2 regions of the Microbacterium sp. 05T445 genome follow, and region 1 is predicted to be linked to the other one. Evidence: predicted binding sites of a transcription regulator. Region 1 holds the regulator's gene; the other holds the start of a gene.
What was found. The regulator HspR, encoded in region 1, represses chaperone genes until heat shock. The targets are predictions, from matches to a motif close to AAGTTGAGTCNNNNNGACTCAACTT.
Positions count from the first base shown of each region.

Region 2: the regulator HspR is predicted to act here: its motif matches at 4,502-4,526, upstream of AC1DDU_RS00900 (ATP-dependent Clp protease ATP-binding subunit).

Region 1 is NZ_JBFTKJ010000001.1:1,282,004-1,292,573, reverse strand. Features, by position in the region: gene AC1DDU_RS06240 (MFS transporter) at 1-503, shown strand, start outside; gene AC1DDU_RS06235 (hypothetical protein) at 529-1,086, shown strand; gene AC1DDU_RS06230 (VOC family protein) at 1,098-1,508, opposite strand; gene AC1DDU_RS06225 (GNAT family N-acetyltransferase) at 1,553-2,110, opposite strand; gene dnaK (molecular chaperone DnaK) at 2,301-4,169, shown strand; gene AC1DDU_RS06215 (nucleotide exchange factor GrpE) at 4,172-4,771, shown strand; gene AC1DDU_RS06210 (DnaJ C-terminal domain-containing protein) at 4,786-5,784, shown strand; gene AC1DDU_RS06205 (heat shock protein transcriptional repressor HspR) at 5,913-6,401, shown strand; gene AC1DDU_RS06200 (DUF4185 domain-containing protein) at 6,505-7,668, shown strand; gene AC1DDU_RS06195 (hypothetical protein) at 7,665-7,922, shown strand; gene AC1DDU_RS06190 (ABC transporter substrate-binding protein) at 7,933-9,279, shown strand; gene AC1DDU_RS06185 (carbohydrate ABC transporter permease) at 9,353-10,309, shown strand; gene AC1DDU_RS06180 (carbohydrate ABC transporter permease) at 10,311-10,570, shown strand, end outside.
Region 2 is NZ_JBFTKJ010000001.1:186,382-196,951, reverse strand. Features, by position in the region: gene AC1DDU_RS00930 (glycoside hydrolase family 1 protein) at 1-860, shown strand, start outside; gene AC1DDU_RS00925 (hypothetical protein) at 1,291-1,863, shown strand; gene AC1DDU_RS00920 (class I SAM-dependent methyltransferase) at 1,867-2,976, opposite strand; gene AC1DDU_RS00915 (MarR family transcriptional regulator) at 3,009-3,446, shown strand; gene AC1DDU_RS00910 (DUF3817 domain-containing protein) at 3,471-3,935, shown strand; gene AC1DDU_RS00905 (VOC family protein) at 3,987-4,358, opposite strand; gene AC1DDU_RS00900 (ATP-dependent Clp protease ATP-binding subunit) at 4,541-7,099, shown strand; gene AC1DDU_RS00895 (LLM class flavin-dependent oxidoreductase) at 7,206-8,081, shown strand; gene AC1DDU_RS00890 (LLM class flavin-dependent oxidoreductase) at 8,078-8,842, shown strand; gene AC1DDU_RS00885 (ATP-dependent DNA ligase) at 8,915-10,450, shown strand.

The DNA.
Region 1 (10,570 bases):
ACCTCACCGTCCCGCTCATCATCGCCGGCTCGGGCCTCGGGCTCCTCGTCTCGCAGCTGAACAACTACACGCTGTCGCCGATCTCCGACGAGCGCGTGAGCGAGGCCGCCGGCGTCAACTCCGCGGCCGGCTCGTTCGGCCTGTCGTTCGGCCTCGCCTTCGCCGGTGCGATCATGCTCGCCACGCTCGCGCTGTCGTTCACCACGCTCGCCTACCAGAGCACCGTCCTCTCGTCCGAGCAGCAGGAGCAGGTCGCCACCGTGCTCGAGGAGGACGCGCAGCTCATGTCGAACACGGGGCTGGAGGAGCTGCTCGCGGACGAGCCGCCCGCCGCCGCCGACGAGGTCGTCCGCATCAACACCGAGGCGCGGCACATCGCCCTTCAGGTGGCGCTCGGGATCCCGATCCTCGCCGCCCTGCTCGGCGTGGTCAACGCCCTCCGCATGCGACGGCTGCCCGATCCGAAGCCGAACGAGGCCGCCGAGGGCTCCCTGCTCGGGTGAGCGCGGGCGGGAGAGAGGACCGCTCATGACGGAGAACGGCGCCGGAGCGCGGCCGCTGTCGCGCAAGCAGCAGCGGCGCCTGGCGGGCTTCGACGGCGACGCCGACGCGTTCGTGAGGTACTTCAAAGAACGCGTGTATGCGACGTTCACGGGACTGGCGATCGTGCTCGTGGTGTCGGCGAGCGACCACCCTGAAGCCGACCATGCGTTCTTCGCGCTCGTGCTCGGCGTCGTCGGGATCACCGCGGCGGGCTTCGTGTCCGACATCGTGTCGCATCTCGCGGTGCACCAGGAGTTCCCCGGACGTGCCGAGTTCGCCCTGCTCGGCCGCATCGCGGGCGGCGCGCTGAGCACGGTGGTCGTGCCGGCGATCCTCGTGGTGCTGGCCTGGACCGGCGTGCTGCACCTGGACACCGCGCTGCGGATCGCGTCGATCGTCTACATCGCGACGCTCGGCGTCATCGGCTGGATGGGGGTCGGCCGCGCGCGTCTGTCGTGGCTGCAGAAGCTGATCGCGCTGGCGATCCTCGTCGCGCTCGGGCTGCTGGTCATCGCGCTGCAGACGCTCGCGCACGCGGTCTGATCCGGAGCAGGTCAGACCGGCGTGGTGTCGCGCGGCGGGTTGTGCATGAACTCGATGCGGATGCCGTTCGCGTCCTCGAGGAACGAGGCGTAGTAGCGGTCGTTGAACCGCGGGTACGGCTTCGGCTCGCGCACCGCCGTCCAGCCCGCATCGAGCGCGATCGCGTGCAGCCGGTCGACGTCGGCACGCGAGTCCACCGCGAAGGCGAGGTGCTGCCAGCCGACCCGCCCGTGCCGATGGGGCCCCGAGCCGGGCTCGCGGGCGGGGAACAGGATCAGCTCCACGTCGCCCTCGGCGTACCAGGCCACCGAGGCCTCGGCGTCGGTGCGGGTGAACCCCAGCGCCGACATGACCGGGTCGAACTGCAGGATCGAGTGGTCGAGGTCGTCGACGGTGATGCCGAGGTGGTCGAAGACAGGCATCCCGGCAGTCTGTCGCAGATGCCCGGCGAGGGCCAAGCCCTCCGTCAGCCGCGCCACTCCCGTTCGAGGATCGCGTAGTGACCGGTGTCGGTCCACTCGCCCTTCAGCCACATGTGCTCGAGGTGGTGGGCCTCGTGGCGCATGCCGAGCCGCTCGCAGATGCGCACCGACCCGGCGTTGCGCGGGTCGAGCTCGGCGTAGACGCGGTGCAGGCCCAGTTCGCCGAACGCCAGGTCCAGCAGCAGCCGCGCCGCCTCCGTCGCGTACCCGCGCCCTTGCGCTGCGGGCGTGAGGATCCAGCCGATCTCGGCGGTGCGGTCGTCCACGCTCGCGATCGTGAAGTACATCGTGCCCAGGAACTCGCCGGACTCCCCGCGGATCGCCGGCTGGACGTAGTCGTCCTTGGCGGCCAGGCGCGTGGCGGCGGCATCCCGTTCCAGGATCTCGGCCACCTTCTCCCGCGACCGTGCCTCGTAGAGGAGGTACCGGCAGACCTCCGGATCGCCCTGCATGGCGGCGAGGTCGTCGAGGTCGTCGTCGCGGAGCAGGTCGAGGGTCAGGCGCTCGCCGCGCAGCGGGCGGAAATCCCAGGGGAGAGGCATCCGTCCATCCTTTCCCGAACACTGCGTCGCGCAACTTGAGTCGAGTCATATCAACTTTGATTTGACGGATGCTGCACCCCGGGCGTATCGTTGAGTCATCGCGACTCAACCTTCGGTCGGGTCGTGAGAAGACTTCCCGTACACCCCGGGCGCCGGCATCGGTCTGCGCCCACACGAAGGAGAGATACACATGGCACGTGCTGTCGGAATCGACCTCGGTACGACCAACTCGGTCGTGAGCGTCCTCGAGGGCGGCGAGCCCAAGGTCATCGCCAACGCCGAGGGCTTCCGGACGACCCCCTCGGTCGTCGCATTCACCAAGGACGGCGAGGTGCTGGTCGGCGAGACCGCCAAGCGCCAGGCCGTCACCAACGTCGACCGCACCGTCTCGTCGGTCAAGCGCCACATGGGCACCGACTGGGGCTTCGACGTCGACGGCAAGAAGTGGACGCCGCAGGAGATCTCCGCGCGCATCCTCCAGAAGCTCAAGCGCGACGCCGAGCAGTACCTCGGTGACACCGTGACGGATGCCGTCATCACCGTCCCCGCGTACTTCAACGACGCCGAGCGTCAGGCCACCAAGGAGGCCGGCGAGATCTCGGGCCTGAACGTCCTGCGCATCATCAACGAGCCCACCGCGGCCGCTCTGGCCTACGGCCTCGACAAGGGCAAGGAGGACGAGCTCATCCTCGTCTTCGACCTCGGTGGCGGAACCTTCGACGTCTCCCTCCTCGAGGTGGGCAAGGACGACGACTTCTCGACCATCCAGGTGCGCGCGACCGCCGGCGACAACCGCCTCGGCGGCGACGACTGGGACCAGCGCCTGGTCGACTACCTGATCAAGCAGTTCAAGGACACCACCGGTGTCGACGTCTCGGGCGACAAGATCGCCCTGCAGCGCCTCAAGGAGGCCGCGGAGCAGGCGAAGAAGGAGCTCTCGAGCTCGACCTCGACGTCCGTGAACCTGCCGTACCTGTCGCTGACCGACTCGGGCCCCGTGTCGCTGTCGGAGACGATCACGCGCGCGAAGTTCGAGGACCTCACCAAGGACCTCCTCGACCGCACCAAGAAGCCGTTCGAGGACGTGATCCGCGAGGCCGGCATCAAGGTCGGCGACATCGACCACGTCGTGCTCGTCGGCGGTTCGACCCGCATGCCCGCCGTCTCCGAGCTGGTGAAGCAGGAGACCGGCAAGGAGCCCAACAAGGGTGTGAACCCGGACGAGGTCGTCGCCGTCGGCGCCGCCCTCCAGGCCGGTGTCCTCAAGGGCGAGCGCAAGGACGTGCTCCTCATCGACGTCACCCCGCTGAGCCTCGGCATCGAGACCAAGGGCGGCATCATGACGAAGCTCATCGAGCGCAACACCGCCATCCCGACCAAGCGGTCCGAGACCTTCACCACCGCCGACGACAACCAGCCGTCGGTCGCGATCCAGGTCTTCCAGGGCGAGCGCGAGTTCACCCGCGACAACAAGCCGCTGGGCACGTTCGAGCTGACCGGCATCGCCCCGGCGCCGCGCGGCATCCCGCAGATCGAGGTCACCTTCGACATCGACGCGAACGGCATCGTGCACGTGTCCGCCAAGGACAAGGGCACCGGCAAGGAGCAGTCGATGACGATCACCGGCGGCTCGTCGCTGCCGAAGGACGACATCGAGCGCATGGTGCGCGAGGCCGAGGAGCACGCCGCCGAAGACAAGAAGCGTCGTGAGTCGGCCGAGGTCCGCAACCAGGCCGAGACGCTCTCGTACTCGATCGAGAAGCTCATCAAGGAGAACGAGGACAAGCTCCCCGAGGACGTCAAGTCCGAGGTCCAGGGCGACGTCGACGCTCTCAAGACCGCTCTCGCCGGTGACGACGACGAGGCCGTGAAGACCGCGTTCGACAAGCTCAACCAGAGCCAGGGCAAGCTGGGCGAGGCGATCTACGCCGCCGGCCAGGCTTCGCAGTCCGCTCCGGATGCCGCAGCCGGCGACGCCGGCGACGCCCAGGGCGCGACGGCCTCCGACGAGGACGTCGTCGACGCCGAGGTCATCGACGACGAAGACGAGAAGAAGTAGTCATGGCGAAGAAGGACCACGAACAGCCGAACGACGGCGACGAGGTCCGGCCCGAGGGTGTGGGGTCGGAGGCGAACGCCTCCGGCCCCGCGCCGCAGGACGGGCAGGACGAGCTCACGGTCGACGACATCCTCGGCGCCGAGCAGAACGCCGACGCCGCGGCAGAGGACGCCGTGCTCGCCGACCTCGAGTCGGCGCTGCTGAACGACCTCAAGCGTCTGCAGGCCGAGTACGCCAACTACCGCCGCCGCACCGAGGAGCAGCGCGAGGTCGAGATCGAGCGCGCCCAGGGCGCGGTCGCCAAGGGCCTGCTGCCGGTGCTCGACGACCTCGACCGCGCTGAGAAGCACGGCGATCTCGAGGAGGGCTCCGCCTTCGCCGCGATCGCCGTGAAGCTGCGCGGCGTGGCCGAGCGCATCGGCCTGGTCACCTACGGCGCGGCCGGCGAGGTGTTCGACCCGCAGCAGCACGAGGCGATCTTCCAGGTGCCGACCCCGGGCCAGACCGACCCGACGATCCTCGAGGTCGTCGAGATCGGCTATCGCCTGGGCTCGGTGGAGCTTCGTCCGGCGAAGGTCGTCGTCGCAGTTCCCGCCGAGTAGCCGAAGGAGGACCCATGGCCAGTCAGGACTGGTTCGACAAGGACTTCTATTCGGTGCTCGGCGTCTCGAAGGACGTCAGCGAGGCCGATCTCAAGAAGACCTACCGCAAGCTCGCGCGGACGTACCATCCGGATTCCAACCAGGGTGACGCCAAGGCGGAGGCGAAGTTCAAGGAGGTCAGCGAGGCCTACTCCGTGCTCTCCGATCCCGAGCAGCGCAAGGAGTACGACCAGATCCGGGCGATGGGCTCGGGCGCGCGCTTCACCGCGGGCGGTCAGGGCGGCGCAGGGGGCTTCGAGGACGTCTTCTCGATGTTCAACCAGGGCCGCGGCGCCCGCTACCAGAGCGCCGAGGACTTCGACGACATCTTCGCGATGTTCAACCAGCAGCAGGGCGGCGGGAGCTTCGGCTCCGGGCGGTTCGGGCAGCCGAGCGGCGGATACCGCGGCTACGGCGGCCCGACCCGCGGCGCCGACGTCACGGCGCGCACGACGATCGACTTCGTCACCGCGACCAAGGGCGAGACGATCTCGCTGCAGGGCGAGGACGGCAAGCCGTTCAAGGTGAAGATCCCCGCGGGGGTCTCGGACGGCCAGAAGATCCGGCTGCGCGGGCGCGGGCGTCATTCGCCCGACGGCGGCGAGAACGGCGACATCGTCGTGCAGGTCACCGTGCGCCCGCATCCGGTGTTCACCCGCGACGGGCTCAACCTGCGCGTCACGGTGCCGGTGACGTTCACCGAGGCGGCCCTGGGCGCCACCATCGAGGTGCCCACCCTCGGCGGCGACCCGGTGCGGCTGCGCGTGGCTCCTGGCACCCCGTCCGGACGCGTGCTGCGCGTCAAGGGGCGCGGCGTCGAGACGACCAAGGGCACCGGCGACCTCCTCGCCGAGGTGCAGGTCGCGGTGCCGTCGCACCTCGACGACGCCGCCCGCGAGGCGCTGGAGCGCTTCCAGAGCCTGGAGCCGAAGGAGAATCCGCGCGCCGAGCTCATGGCCAAGGCGCAGGGCTAGGAGAATCGGTCGTTGAGCGAGCGAAGCGAGACGAAACGCCGCGTGGCCAACGCCGATCGTCGGTTCAAGGCGCTTCGTCTCGCTCGTTCCTCGCTCGCTCAGCGGCCGGCATCAAGGAGGTGACGAGAATGGCCGAGGACGACATCGACGAGGATGCCCCGATCTTCGCGATCGCCGTGGCCGCCGAGCTGTCGGGCATGCACCCGCAGACCCTCCGTCAGTACGACCGGCTGGGTCTGGTGGTGCCGGCTCGCACGCAGGGCGGGTCGCGGCGCTACTCGCTGCGGCATGTGGAGCAGCTGCGCGAGGTGGCCCGGATGTCGTCCGACGGCATCGGGCTTCCCGCGATCGTGCGCATCCTCGAGCTGGAGAACCGCGTGCAGGAGCTGCACGGCCGCGTCCGCGACCTCGAGGACCGCATGCGCGCGGAGCTCGAGAAGCGGCCGGGCGCTCGTGTGTTCGCCGCGGGCTCGACGGGCGCCGTCGTGACGCTCCGGCACGGCACGCGCGTCCGCCGCGCGACCGAGGTCGTGGTCTGGCGACCCCGCACGCCGATCGCGCCGAGCGATGACGCGGACGCCCAGGGCGGGGCATCCGCTCCGCGAGGAGAACGCTGACCGCACCGTCGTGCGGGACGGCGTTTCCGCGCGCAGGAACGTGAAATCGATTTCGCGAATCCGCCTTCCCGACGTATCGTGACATCGACGATCGAGGAGGATCATGTCACCGTCGCGCTCCCGTGCCCGTGCCCGCCGCGTCGCCGCGGTCGCGGCATCCGCTGTGCTCGTCGGAGGGCTCTCCGCGTGCGCCGCTCCGGGGCTGCCCGTCGTCGATTCCGACGCCGACAAGCCCTTCGTGCTCTCCGGGGTGTCGAACCTCACCCAGATCGCACAGCTCACCGGTCCCGACGGGATGAACGACACCGAGTCCGCGGCCGTCGCCGGGACCGACCTCGGCTCGATGACCAACCTGGGCGACCGAACCTACTTCTTCTTCGGCGACACGTTCGGGCAGCGCGACCCGGACTCGATCGGCGGTCAGGGCGGGGTCTGGCGCTCCAACGTCTCGGCCTGGACGACCGACGACGACCCGTCCGACGGCATCAGCTTCGACGGCTGGGCGCCGGTCGACGATCTCGGGTGGGCGCAGGCGCTCGTCGAGGGCGAGCACGACATCAACGACGGCGACGGCGAGGTCACGAAGATCCCGACGCACGGCTTCGCGATCGGCGACACGCTCTACATCTCGTACATGTCGGTGTCGTACTGGGGAGAGCCCGGCGCGTGGGACGCGAATTACGCCGGTCTCGCGAAATCCACCGATCAGGGCCGCACCTGGACGCCCCTGGACGAGCCGCGGTGGCCGGGGGAGTCGAACTTCATCCAGGTCGCGCCGGTGCACGTCTCCGACGGCGGCGAGGACTACGTGTACTTCTGGACGATCCCGTCCGGCCGCTTCGGCGGGGTCGCGCTCATGCGCGTGCCGGCCACGGAGGAGGCGGTCGAAGACCCCGGCGCCTACTCGTACTTCGCCGGCACGGACGCCGACGGCGCGCCCCGCTGGGACCCCGACATGGATGCCGCCGAGATCGTGGTCGACGGCACGATCGGCGAGCTGTCGGTGATGCGGTCGGACTACCTCGACCGCTGGATCATGACCTACTCCGACGGCGGCGACGCCTACATCCGCGAGGGCGTGACGCCGTGGGGGCCGTGGAACGATCCGGTGCTGTTGGTTCCCGGCGCGGACTACCCGGGGCTCTACTCGCCGTACCTGAATCCGCGCTACGTCGCCGAGGGCGGCAAGCGGATCTACTTCACGCTGTCGCTGTGGGGGCCGTACAACGTGTTCTGGTTCTCGGTGGACCTCGAGAAGACCCCATGACCGCCGTCGCCGTGCGTTGTGAAATCGATACAGACCGAGCGGATGCCGCATCCTGCCGTCGCCGTGGGCGTCTCGGTTGGGCCGATCACCGCGGATCGCAGTTTGCGCCCATTGCGCATGAAATCGATTTCGTCTACTCTGACCGTGACGAGGTCACCGGCGATCCGCGCAGGACGGCGGCAGCGCCCGATCCGAACGGATCGGGACGCCGTGACCGGCCACAGCTCCGACTCACCGAAGAGTCGTGTTCCTGAGGAGGGACGAATGCACAAGAGAAACAGCAGGCTCTTGCTCGCCGTCGCGGCAGCGGCGGCGGCGGGAACGGTCCTCGCCGGCTGCAGCGCCGGCGGCGGCGGCGACGCCGGAGGGGACGGGGTCACCACCGTCCAGTTCTGGCACCGCACGTTCACGCCCGTCGAGAACGAGTGGTACGCCGACATCGTGAAGCAGTTCAACGCGTCGCAGGACGAGATCAAGGTCGTCGACACCGAGGTGCCCGCCGACGCGTGGGACCAGAAGATGAAGTCCGCGCAGGCCGCGGGCAAGGCGCCCGACATCTACACGTTCTCGGCGAGCATCACCGACGCCGTCAACGCCGGGCAGCTGCACGAGCTCAACGACCTCGTGCCGCAGGACAAGCTCGACGAGATCATCGACGCGGCCCAGCCGATCTCCCAGATCGGCGGCAAGTACTACGCGTACCCCCTCCTGCTCGAGCCGCAGACGGTGCTGTTCTGGAACAAGGACCTGCTCTCGGCAGCGGGCCTGGACCCGGAGACCGGCCCGACCACGTGGGACGAGCTGCTCGACATGTGCGCGGCGATCAAGCCGACGCTCGCCGACGGCCAGTACTGCATCTCGCCGGCCAGCGACGCGGTCACCTTCGCGTGGTCCTCCGTCGGTCAGCAGTACAACTTCGCCGGCCACACCGCGCTCAACGAAGACTGGACCGCGCCCGACATCGACAACGACGGCTATCGCCAGCTGATGGCCAACTACAAGACGCTGTGGGACGAGGGCTACATGCCCCAGCAGGCCCTGGACGTGTACGTCGGAGGCAAGGACTTCGGCGAGGAGAAGGTCGCGTTCAAGGTGTCGGGCTCGTGGATGATGTCCGAGATCGGGTCGGACTACCAGGACGTGCTGCCCAAGACCGGCGTCGGCGCGTTCCCCAACGCGGCGGACGCCGACGGTCGCGGCGCGACCACCCTGGGCAACTTCCGCTGGGTGATCGACGCCAAGTCGAAGAACGCGCAGGCGGCGGCCGACTTCCTCACGTGGGCGCTCGCCGGCGACCCCGAACTGCTCGTGCCGTTCTTCGTCGACACCCAGTTCACGAAGGTCCCGGTCCGCACGGCCGTGCAGGACGCCGTCACGGCGGACGAGGCCAGTGCCGATGCACCCTGGTCGGGCATCGTGATGAACGACATCGTGCCGACGGCGATCCCCGAGCCCACCTACCCGTGGGACGTCTCGCTCGCGGTCGGAACGGCGATGGAATCCGTCATGAAGGGCGCGGCGTCTGCGGACGACGCCATCAAGACGGCGGAGGATGCCATCAACACCGTGATCCAGCGCGACGACCTGCCCAGCAAGGCGCCGAAGTCCTAGCGAACGGATGAGGTCCGGGGGCCGGTGACATCGGCCCCCGGACTTGTGCCCGGGCCCACAGCGAGGTGAGGAAATGACCGCGACGCAGACGATGATGACCGAGACGGAGACCATGGTGCTCCCCGGTCGATGGCAGGAGAGGCGCCGGCACAACCGCTTCCGGTACCGCGACGGCAGGATCGCGTACCTGCTGATCCTCCCGGCGGTGGTGCTGCTGGGGATCTTCGTGATCTGGCCGGCGGTCTACGCCGGGTACCTGTCCTTCCAGGACTGGAGCTTCTACAAGGACCCCGAGTTCGTCGGCTTCCGCAACTTCACGAATGTGCTGAGCGACCCGCTGTTCTGGGAGTCGATCGGCCGCGGCTTCGTGTTCGTGGCGATGACGGTCCCCCCGATGCTGCTGCTCGCGTTCTTCTTCTCGAGCCTCGTGGTGAGCGTGTCGCGCTGGTTCGCCGGCACCCTCAAGGTGAGCATCTACATCCCGACGATCATCTCGTCGGTGATCACGTCGATCATCTTCGTGCTCATCTACAACTACTCCGGCGGCATCCTCAACGCGATGCTCGACGGCTTCGGCATCGACCCGATCGCGTGGATCGGCGACCCGGCGTGGGCGCTGCTGGCCATCGCGATCCCGGCCATCTGGCTCGGGATGGGGCTCACGTCGCTCATCATGGTGGCCGCGATGGTCGACATCCCGTCCGAGTACTACGAGGCCGCCGCCATGGAGGGCGCGAACTGGTGGCAGAAGACCCGCTACATCACGCTGCCGCAGATGAAGAACGTGTTCCTCTACCTGCTGATCACCGGGTTCGTCGCGGCGATCCAGCAGTTCGAGCTGCCGCTCGTGATGACCGGCGGCGGGCCGCTGAACTCGACCACGCTGCCGAACCTGTTCATCTTCAACCACTTCCGCAACGACATCAACGTGGGCTACTCGATCGCGGCGGCGCTGCTGCTGTTCGTCGTGCTCGGCACCGTCTCGGCGCTGGTGTTCCGTTTCGTCAACTCCGAGAGGCTGGTGGACTGACGTGACCGCCGTTCAGGAAGCCCCCGCCATGACCGCGCTCGCTCCGCGGCGCCGCACCCGCGACCTCAGCTGGTGGTTCTACGCGATCGGCAAGGCGCTGGTCGGGATCGTCTTCATCGCCGCGGCGCTGTTCCCGCTGGCCTGGATGGTGATCGCCGGCTTCAAGTCGAAGACCGAGGTCATCCAGACCCCGTTCCAGTTCTTCCCCGAGGTCTGGCGCTGGGAGAACTACGCGCAGATCCTCGCCGACCCGACGTTCAC
Region 2 (10,570 bases), 1.1 Mb from region 1:
ACTTCACCTTCCCGCGGTGGTGGGACCACTCCGGCGGCTGGTACGCCGAGCAGAGCACCGATCGGTTCCGACGGTTCACCGAGATCGCGACGACGATCCTCGACGACGTCGAGACGGTCATCACGATCAACGAGCCGAACATGATGGTCAACCAGACCGAGGCGCGGATCGACACCGAGAACGGCGTGAACTTCCCCGGCCCGTCGCCGTTCGTCGCCCAGGCGATCGCCGACGCGCATCACGCCTCGACCGAGGTGCTGCGCGGGGCCGGCGGCATCCGCTCGGGCTGGACGGTGGCGAACCAGGTCTTCCAGGCCGTCCCCGGGTGGGAGAAGCAGCGCGACGAGTGGCAGTACTGGCGTGAGGACTTCTTCCTCGAGCAGTCGCGGGGCGACGACTTCATCGGCGTGCAGTCCTACCTGCGGACCATCATCGGCCCGACGGAGGACGAGCTGGGGTATGGACCGCAGCCGTGGCCCGAGGGCACGGAGCGCACGCTCACCGGGTGGGAGTACTACCCCGAGGCGCTCGGCCACGCGCTCCGCCACACCCGCGAGGTCACCGGCGGCATCCCGATGATCGTCACCGAGAACGGCATGGCCACGTCGGACGACGCCCAGCGCATCGACTACACGACGGGCGCGCTGGCGGGAATGGCCGCGGCGATGGCCGACGGCTGCGACGTGCGCGGCTACCTGCACTGGTCGCTGCTCGACAACTACGAGTGGGGATCGTTCCGGCCCACCTTCGGGCTGATCGCCGTGGATCGCGAGACCTTCGTCCGCACCCCCAAGCCGAGTCTCGGCTGGCTGGGCGACCTCGCGCGACGCAACGAGATCCCCGTCACGCCGACGGTCTGAGCACGATGGAGATGACGGATGCCGGGGCCCCGGCATCCGTCATCTCGCGGGTCGCGGTCACCCACGCGCGCGAGGAGTCGCTCGATCCGCGTAATAGATGCGGGTCGTCCGTGTCTCTTGAGTGGGGGAGAACCGGAGCCCCGGTCCGGTGACCCCAGCCGTGAGCCCCGAGCCCGCGGCTACCGGGGGTGTCGGCATATCGCGTCGGCGCCCCCGGTCACGCGGAATCCGCGCACGGGCTGGCGCAGGAGCCGCTCGTACACCGGCGACCGAGGGCATCTCACCACGGCATGCGTGGACAGGCGGGCGCTGCGTTCCTACAGTGGTCTCAGCGGCGCAGGGCTCTGGGGGCTCCGCGCTTTTCGCACGCGGTGAGAGGGGGGCTGCCGTGGAGAACCCCGCGAGCGGTGACAGAGTCGCTGCGTCACCGGTGACGCGCGGAACGCTGATGTGGTTCGGCCTGGGGGTCGTGCTGTTGTCGTTCTTCGCGGCGTTCCTCGGGTCCTGGCTGGCGAGATCGGTCGAGACGGCGCCGCCGGCGCCCACCACGTCCGCCACGGCGTCGCCGGACTACGAGGAGATGCTCGCCGAGATCCTGCCGGCGGGTTCCGCGGTGCGGGCGGGCTCGGGCGCGCCCGAGTCGGGCAACGGCTATGAGGGCGACGTCTACATCGACATCGTCAGCGCCGACGTCTACCTGTTCCAGGAGGATTGGACCTGGGTCGGCAATCTCCGCGCCGCCGCCGCCGAGAACCTCACGGGCGAGCAGGGACCCCAGGGCGAGCAGGGCCCCGCCGGGCCGCAGGGAGCGGCCGGCGAGCCCGGTGCCGCCGGCACCCAGGTGACGCTCGGGACGAGCGCCCCCGACGACGCCACCTGCACGGCCGACGGCGACGTCTACGTCGACGCGCAGGCCGTGCGGTTCTACGAGTGCACGGAAGGCGCATGGCGGCTGTTCGGCCCGACCCCGACGCCGACGCCCGAACCCGAGCAGACGCAGTAGTCCTCAGCGTCGCGTCGACGCGGTCACGGTGAACTTGGCGTTGCGCGCGATCTGCCGGGTCGGCCCGATCACGCGCTCCAGGGCGGGGCGGTACCGCAGGCCCGAGTTCCACACCGCCCACAGCTCACCGCCGGGCCGGAGCACCCGGGCGGCCTCCGCGAACATCCGGGGTGCGATCCCCTCGTGCACCGCCGCCCCCGAATGGAACGGCGGGTTGAGGGCGATGAACGAGGCGCTGCCGTCGGCGCGCGACCGCAGCATGTCGTCGCGCACGACCTCGACGCGGTCCGAGACGCCGTTGGCCTGCGCGGTGGCGATCGCCGACGCCACGGCCGCCGCGGACTGATCGCACGCCAGCACGCTAAGGGACGGATTCCGCAGCGCGAGCGTCGCCGCGATCACGCCGGTGCCGCAGGCGAGGTCGATCGTGGCATCCTCGCCCGGCGCGACCGGCGGGAGGTGCTCCAGAAGGAATCGCGTGCCGATGTCGATCGATGTACCGGCGAACGCGCCGCCGAACGCGCACACCACCAGGCCGTCGTGCACCTGGCGGCTCGGCACCGGATCGCGGCCGTCGTGCGGCGCGCGGGCGACGAGCACGCGCGACTTCTGACGGGCATGGCTGACGTCGATCCGGGCGAAGCGCTCGGCCAGCACGTCGTTCATCGCGAGGCTCATGTGCTTGAGGCGGCCGCCCGCGAACACGACCACGTCGGGTGCCGCGTGCGCGGCGACGAGTCCCGCGATATCGCGAAGCGCCTCGAGCGATCGCGGCAGACGCAGCAGCACGACGCGCGCATCGCGGACCAGATCGACCGACAGCGGCATCGAGGCGAACGTGCCGTCGAGGCCGGTGCGTGCGGCGTTGGCCGCCAGCGCCCGTTCACCGGTGAGGGGGTCCTGATGGACCCGGATGCCGCGGGCTCCCGCCGCCGCCGAGCCCAGGGTGAGCGCGCCGTAGCCGTCGCCGATGACCACCAGCGCGCCCTCGTCGACGCCGGCGCGGACGGCGGCCGATTCATCGAGGAGCAGCCGGTCGGCGGCATCGGCCGCCACGAGATCCGGTGCCTCGACATCGGGCCAGCGGCGCAGGCCGTCGAGCGAGAACGTCACCGTCCCACGGTAGCGGGGCTACCATGAAGCGCGTGTCGGAGCGTGCTTTCAGTCCTGTGATCTCGCTGCTGACCGTCGCCAGCGTGTGGGACGCCCACCTCGGCGCGCAGTTGCGCGACTTCCGTCTCACCACCCGCAAGTACGGCCTGCTCGCCCACATCGACGCGACGCCCGGCATCTCGTTCAGCGAACTGGCCCGCCGTTCCCAGATCACCGTGCAGTCGGCGCACTCGGCGGTGCAGACGCTCGTGGCCGACGGGCTGGTCGCCGACGCGACGGCTCACGCGGGCGCGGCATCCGACCTGCGGGTCACCGAGCACGGCACGGAGGTGCTGCGTGAGGTCGAGCGGCGGCTCGCGGCGCTCGACGCCGCGCTGTCGGCCGGCGCACCCCACCTGGCGGCCGCGCTGGAGGGGCTGCACGAGGAGCCCATCGGGATCGAGCGTGCAGGGAGCGTTCAGAAAGGCTGAACCACTTTCAGTTAGGCTGAAGGTGTGTTCCGAACCCCCCACACTCTCTTCCGCGCGCTCGCGATCGCCGAGGTCGTCTCGTGGACGCTGCTCATCACCGGTCTCATCCTCCGTGCCACCACCGGGTGGGCCCTCGGTGTCAGCATCGGCGGCGGCATCCACGGCTTCATCTTCCTGTCGTACGGCGCGACCGTGATCCTCGTCGCCCTGAACAACCGCTGGCGCGTCGGTCCGACGGTGGCGGCCCTCATCAGCGCCGTGATCCCGTATGCGACCATTCCCGCGGAGATCTGGCTGCAGCGCTCCGGCCGGCTGGCCGGCGCATGGCGGCTCGAGCAGACCGATGACCCGCGCGACGCCGCCTGGTACGACCGGCTGATGCGGTGGTTCCTGCGCCGGCCCTGGGTGCTCGGCGCGCTCATCGCGCTCGCCGTGGTCGCCCTGTTCGCGATCCTTCTGATCATCGGCCCGCCGGGAGGGCGTGACTGATCTGTTGTCGCACGACGGGCGCCGGAGTCATCTCCGGCGCCCGTCGTCGTCTCAGTCGCGTGGGGGCAGCTGCTGCAGCGTCCAGGTGTTGCCGTCCGGATCGTCGAACGACACGAACCGGCCCCAGGCCTGCTCGTCGACGCCCTGCGCCTCGACGCCGAGATCGCGCAGGTGGGCGAGGGCCTCGTCGGCGTCGGGAACGACGACCTGGATCGTGTTCTGGCGCCCCGGCTCGAGGTCGTTGCCCAGGCCCGTGCCGAAGGCGATCGAGCACGCCGAGCCCGGCGGGGTCATCTGCACGAACCGGAGGCCGTCGAACGGGACCTGGTCGTGGTCGGCGTGGAATCCAATGCGCTCGTAGAACTCCTTCGACCGGTCGACGTCGGTGACCGGCACGTAGATGAGCTCGATCTTCCAGTCCATGATTCTCCCTCTCATCTGCCTCTTCCTCGGTCCTCACGCTACGCCGGGGAGCCGACATCCGTGCGGTGAGCAGTCGGGTGCCGATTCGGGGAATACACCGCGACTCCTGGAGTTGAACTTGACATCGGTTGTATCAAGTTCAAAACTTGACACCTGTTCGCTCAAGTTTCAGGAGAGATGGAATGCCCGAAGACTTCACCCCACAGGCCGGCGACGAGGGAAGCTCGTTCGACGACTTCCTGGCGCGCTACCTCGCGGGGGAGCGCGCCCGCGCCGAGCGCTCGATCGACCTCAGCCGCTACCTGGGCGCTCGCACACAGGAGCTGCTGCAGCGCGCCGGCAAGTACGCGCTCGACCGCGGCCAGCAGGAGCTGGACGCGCTGCACGTGCTGCGCATCCTCGTCGGCGAGGCACCCGCGCGCGACGCCGTCCGCCGGATCGGCGCCGACGCCGACGCCATCGTGCGCGCGACCGAGGAGCGGCTTCCCCCGGCCTCCGCTGCCGCCGACGTCGACGGCGCCGTGGTGACGTCGTCCGTGCAGCGCGCGCTGTTCCACGCGTTCCAGGTGGCGCGGTCGTCGGGCTCGACGTACGTCGACCCCGAGCACCTGTTCTTCGCGCTCGTGCTCGCGCAGGACACTCCCGCCGGCCAGGTGCTGGCGCGCGCCGGCGTGACGGCCGAGGCGCTCACCCAGGGCGCCCGCGAGACGGTCACGCCGGGCGAGACCGTCTCGAACGAGGCGGCGACGGATGCCGCGGCATCCGTCACCCCCATGCTCGACGCCTACGGCACCGACCTCACCGCCCGCGCGGTCGACGGAGACCTCGACCCGGTGATCGGGCGCGCCGACGAGATCGAGCAGACGATCGAGATCCTGAGCCGGCGCACCAAGAACAATCCGGTGCTCGTCGGCGAGGCCGGCGTCGGCAAGACCGCGATCGTCGAGGGACTGGCGCAGGCGATCGTCGCGGGCGACGTTCCCGAGCAGCTGCTGGGCAAGCGCGTGATCGCGCTCGACCTGCCGGCGATGCTGGCGGGCACGCGCTATCGCGGCGACTTCGAAGAGCGCCTCACCAAGACGATGGACGAGATCTCGTCGCTCAAGGGCGAGCTGATCGTGTTCATCGACGAGGTCCACACGGTGGTGGGGGCCGGCGGCGCCGGCGACGGCGGCATGGACGCCGGCAACATCCTCAAGCCCCGCCTCGCGCGCGGGGAGCTGCACCTGGTGGGCGCGACGACCCTCAAGGAGTACCGCGTCATCGAGAAGGACCCCGCTCTCGAGCGCCGCTTCCAGCCGGTGCGCGTGGGCGAGCCCTCCATCGAGGACGCCGTGCTGATCCTGCGCGGACTCAAGCCCGCCTACGAGGAGCACCACGGCATCGTCTACACCGACGAGGCGCTGCGTGCCGCCGTCGAGCTGAGCGACCGCTACCTGACCGAGCGGGTGCTGCCCGACAAGGCGATCGACCTCATCGACCAGGCGGGTGCACGGCTGCGGCTGCGCCTGGGCGCCAAGGTCGACGTCAGCGCACTCGTCGAGCGCCTGGCGACGCTCGAGGCCGACAAGAACGCCGCGGTGTCGGCGGAGCACTACGAGGAGGCGTCGCAGATCCGCGATCAGATCGCCGACGTGCAGGAGCGCCTCGAGCGCGCCACCGCTGCGGGCGCCGCCGTACGCACCGACGCGATCGTCGACGAGCCGGAGATCGCCGCGGTGATCAGCCGGGCCACCGGCATCCCGGTGAACCGCCTGACCGAGACCGAGCGCGAGCGCCTCGCCTCCCTCGAGGAGGAGCTGCACGATCGCGTGATCGGGCAGGACGACGCGGTCATCGCCGTGGCCAAGGCGGTGCGCCGCAACCGCACCGGCATGGGCGATGCACGTCGGCCGGTGGGCTCGTTCCTCTTCCTCGGACCTACCGGTGTCGGCAAGACCGAGCTGGCCAAGGCGCTGGCCGCCTCGCTGTTCGACGATGAGGGCGCGGTCATCCGCTTCGACATGAGCGAGTTCGGCGAGCGGCACACCGTCTCGCGCCTGGTCGGCGCCCCTCCGGGATACGTCGGGTACGACGAGGCGGGGCAGCTCACCGAGCGCGTGCGGCGCAACCCGTACTCGATCGTGCTGTTCGACGAGATCGAGAAGGCGCACCCCGACGTGTTCAACCTGCTGCTGCAGGTGCTCGACGACGGCCGCCTCACCGACGGGCAGGGGCGCACGGTCGACTTCCGCAACACTGTCGTCGTGATGACGTCGAACCTCGGTTCGGAGTTCCTCGCGTCGCGCGGCGGTGCCATCGGCTTCCTCGCCGACGGAGGCGGCTCGACCGGGTTCGGCTCGGAGAAGGACCTGCGCGACCGCGTCTTCGGCAAGCTCCGCGAGGCGATGCGTCCCGAGTTCCTCAACCGCATCGACGAGATCGTGCTGTTCCGCAAGCTCGAGAAGCCGCAGCTGCAGAGCATCGTGCGTCTGCTGCTGGGGGCCTCCGACACGCGCCTGGCCAAGCGCGAGGTGTCGCTCGTGGTCACCGACGACGCCGTCGCATGGCTCGCCGACCACGGGTACGAGCCCGAGTACGGCGCGCGGCCGCTGCGCCGGCTGATCCAGCGCGAGGTCGACGACCGCATCGCCGACCTGTTCGTCACCGGTGCGCTCGTGGACGGCGGGACGGTGACTGTGGATGCCGCGGACGACGCGCTCTCCGTGCTCGCACGCGCGCCGTTCGTCTCGGCCGCCTGATCCGGCCGATCGGGCAGGGGCGCCGGGCCTTCGGGCCCGGCGCCCCTGCGCATGCCGGGCGGCATCCGTCGTCGCGCGTGTCGGCGCGTCCTGCCAGAGTGGGGGCATGAGCCGCATCGGAGCGATCTTCAATCCGTACACGCACACGCCCGACGAGTTCCGCGACGCCGTGCTGGCCACCGAGTCGGCGGGCCTGCCGGAGCTGTGGATCTGGGAGGACTGCTTCCGGCAGTCGGCCTTCGCGAGCGCGGGCGCGGCTCTGGCATGGACCGAGGCGTTGCGCATCGGCATCGGCATCGCGCCGATGCCCCTGCGCAACGTGGCGGCCGCGGCGATGGAGATCGCCACCCTCGAGCGGCTCTTCCCCGGCAGGCTCCTGCCCGGCGTCGGTCACGGGGTCCTCGACTGGATGGGGCAGGCCGGTGCGCGGGTCGCGTCGCCCCTGACCCTCATGCGCGAGTACGTCCCCGCGCTGCGTGGACTGCTCGCGGGCTCCGAGGTGCAGGTCGACGGCCGGTACGTCACGCTGACCGGCGTGCGGCTGGACTACCCGCCGGTGACGCCGCCGTTCGTGTACGCCGCGGCCGAGGGGCCGAAGACGCTGCGCCTGAGCGGTGAGGTGGCCGACGGCACAGTGCTCGACAGCGGGCACACCCCCGCCGAGTACGCCGCGGCCACCGCGGCCGTCCGCGACGGGCGCACCGCCGCGGGCCGTGGCGGCGGCCATGACGTGGTCGCCTATGTCGTCACGGCCTTCGGAGCGGATGCCGAGGCCCGCGCCCTCGCCGACGTCGGCGACAAGCCCGATCCGGCGGAGCGTGCGCTGTGGGGAGACCCGGCACAGGTCGCCGCCGGCGCGCAGCGCTTCTTCGACGCGGGTGTCGACGACGTGGTGCTGCTGCCCTCCTCCCGCGGCGAGATCGCCGAGTTCTACCGCGCAGCGGGCGAGGTCGCCCGCCTGGTGCGCGCGAGCGCGGCATGACCGGGACCGTCTCGATCGGCATCGCCGCCGCAGCCGGAAACGAGCTCGCGGTGCGCATCGCCCCCCAGATCGAAGCGGCACGCCTGCGCGGCCTCTGGGTGAACGACACACCCGGGCACGACGCGCTCGCCGTACTCGGTGCCGTCGCGGCCGTGACGGAGCAGCTCGTGCTCGCGACGGGCGTGCTGCCGGTCGACCGCCGTGCGCCGGGCGAGATCGCGCAGGCGGCTTCCGCGCTGCCCGCCGGGCGTCTGGTGCTGGGCATCGGGTCGGGGCAGGTGCGCACCGGGGCGGTGCAGCGCGTGACGGATGCCGCCACAGCGCTGCGCGCACGCACCGGCGCGCGCATCGTGGTCGGGGCGCTCGGGCCGCGCATGCGGCGCGCGGGCGCCGCGGTGTCCGACGGGCTCCTGCTCAGCTGGCTCACCCCCGACGCGGCCGCCACGCAGGCGGCCCAGGCCCGCGACGTCGACCCGACGACGCATGTCGCGCTGTACGTGCGCACCGCGGCCGATCCGGCCGCGGTCGCCGCGCTCGAGGACGAGACCGCGCGTTACGCGGGCTACCCCGCCTACGCGGCGAACTTCGCGCGGTTGCGTCTCGACCCCGCCGCCACCGTGCTCCGGCCCGCGGAGCTGGGCGATCGGATCGCGGCGTACCGCGCCGCCGTCGACCAGGTGGTGCTGCGCCTCATCACGCCTTCCGGCAGCACAGACGATCACCTGCGCGCCATCGACACCGTGGCGGCAGCCGTCGCGTGACGCGCGCGGGCTGAGTCGAGGCGTACGCCGCGGTCCGGCCCGCGTGTCGGGGCCGGGTGCGAGAATGCGGGCATGCTGCTGCAGGAGCTCGTGACGGCGACGGATGCCGTGGCCGCGACGTCGTCGCGACTGGCGAAGGTCGCTGCGCTCGCCGACGCGCTGCGCCTTCTCGACCCCGACGAGATCGTCCCGGCGATCGGGTTCCTCACCGCGAACCCGCGCCAGGGCCGGCTCGGCGTGGGGTGGCGGAGCCTGTCGATTCTGCAGGTCGCACATGCGTCCGACGCCACCCTGACCATCGGCGCGGTCGACGAGTCCCTCGATCGCCTCGCGGGGGCAGACGGCCCGGGATCGGTTGCCGTCCGCGGGGCCGCGCTCGACGCCCTGGCCGGCGCCGCGACGGCCGAGGAGTGGGACTTCCTGGCGCGCGTGATGCTCGGCGAGCTGCGCACCGGCGCGCTCGAGGGCGTGCTGCTGGATGCCGTCGCCAAGGCGTCCGACCGCGATCCCGCGACCGTGCGGCGGGCGGCGATGCTGTCGGGCGATCTCGGCGCGACGGCGCTGATCGCACTGACGGGTGGTGCCGACGAGCTGGCCTCCGTCGGACTGGAGATGGGCCGCGGGGTGCTGCCGATGCTCGCGGCGACGGCGGCGTCGACGACCGAGGCGCTGGCGACACTCGGGGGAGCGGCATCCGTCGAGTACAAGCTCGACGGCGCACGCATCCAGGTGCACCGCGACGGCGACGACGTGCGCGTGTTCACGCGCAGCCTCGCAGACATCACCCACCGCGTGCCGGAACTCGTCGCGGCGGTGCGCGCCCTCCCCGCCGAGCGCGTGATCCTCGACGGCGAGACGCTGTCGCTCGATGAGGACGGCGGGCCACGTCCCTTCCAGGACACCATGGCGCGCTTCGGGTCGCTGGGCGCCGACGACGCGGCCGTCACGGTGCTGCGGCCGTGGTTCTTCGACATCCTCCACCTCGACGGCCGCGACCTCATCGACGAGCCGCTGGCGACGCGCCTCGAGCTGCTGGAGCAGGCCGTCGGCGACGCCCGCATGCCCGGCATCGTCACCGACGACCCGGCGCGCGCCGAGGAGTTCTCGCGCCAGGCCCTGGCCGCCGGGCACGAAGGCGTCATGGTGAAGGGTCTCGAGGCCCCGTACGCCGCGGGCCGACGCGGCAAGAGCTGGCTTAAGGTCAAGCCGGTGCTCACCTACGACCTGGTGGTGCTCGCCGTCGAGTGGGGGTCGGGCCGGCGCACCGGCCAGCTCTCGAACCTGCACCTGGGCGCCCGCGATCCCGAGGGTGCATTCGGCGAGCCTGGTGGCTTCGTCATGGTGGGAAAGACGTTCAAGGGCCTCACCGATGCGACCCTGCGCTGGCAGACCGAGCACTTCCCGACGATCGAGACGCACCGGTCCGCGTACGCGGTGCACGTGCGACCGGTCACGGTGGTCGAGATCGCGATCGACGGCGTGCAGCGCTCGTCCCGCTACCCCGGCGGCGTCGCGCTGCGCTTCGCCCGGGTGAAGGGGTACCGCCCCGACAAGCGCGCCGACGAGGCCGACACCATCGGCACGCTGCGCACGCTGCTGCGCGGATGAGGGATGCCGCCGGTGCGCCGCATGCGCGACCCGGAGAACTACGACATGCGCCGGGACTGGGGCATCGTCCGCGACACCCTCGCCGCGATCTCACCCGTGCGCACGCCCGTGTCATCGGAG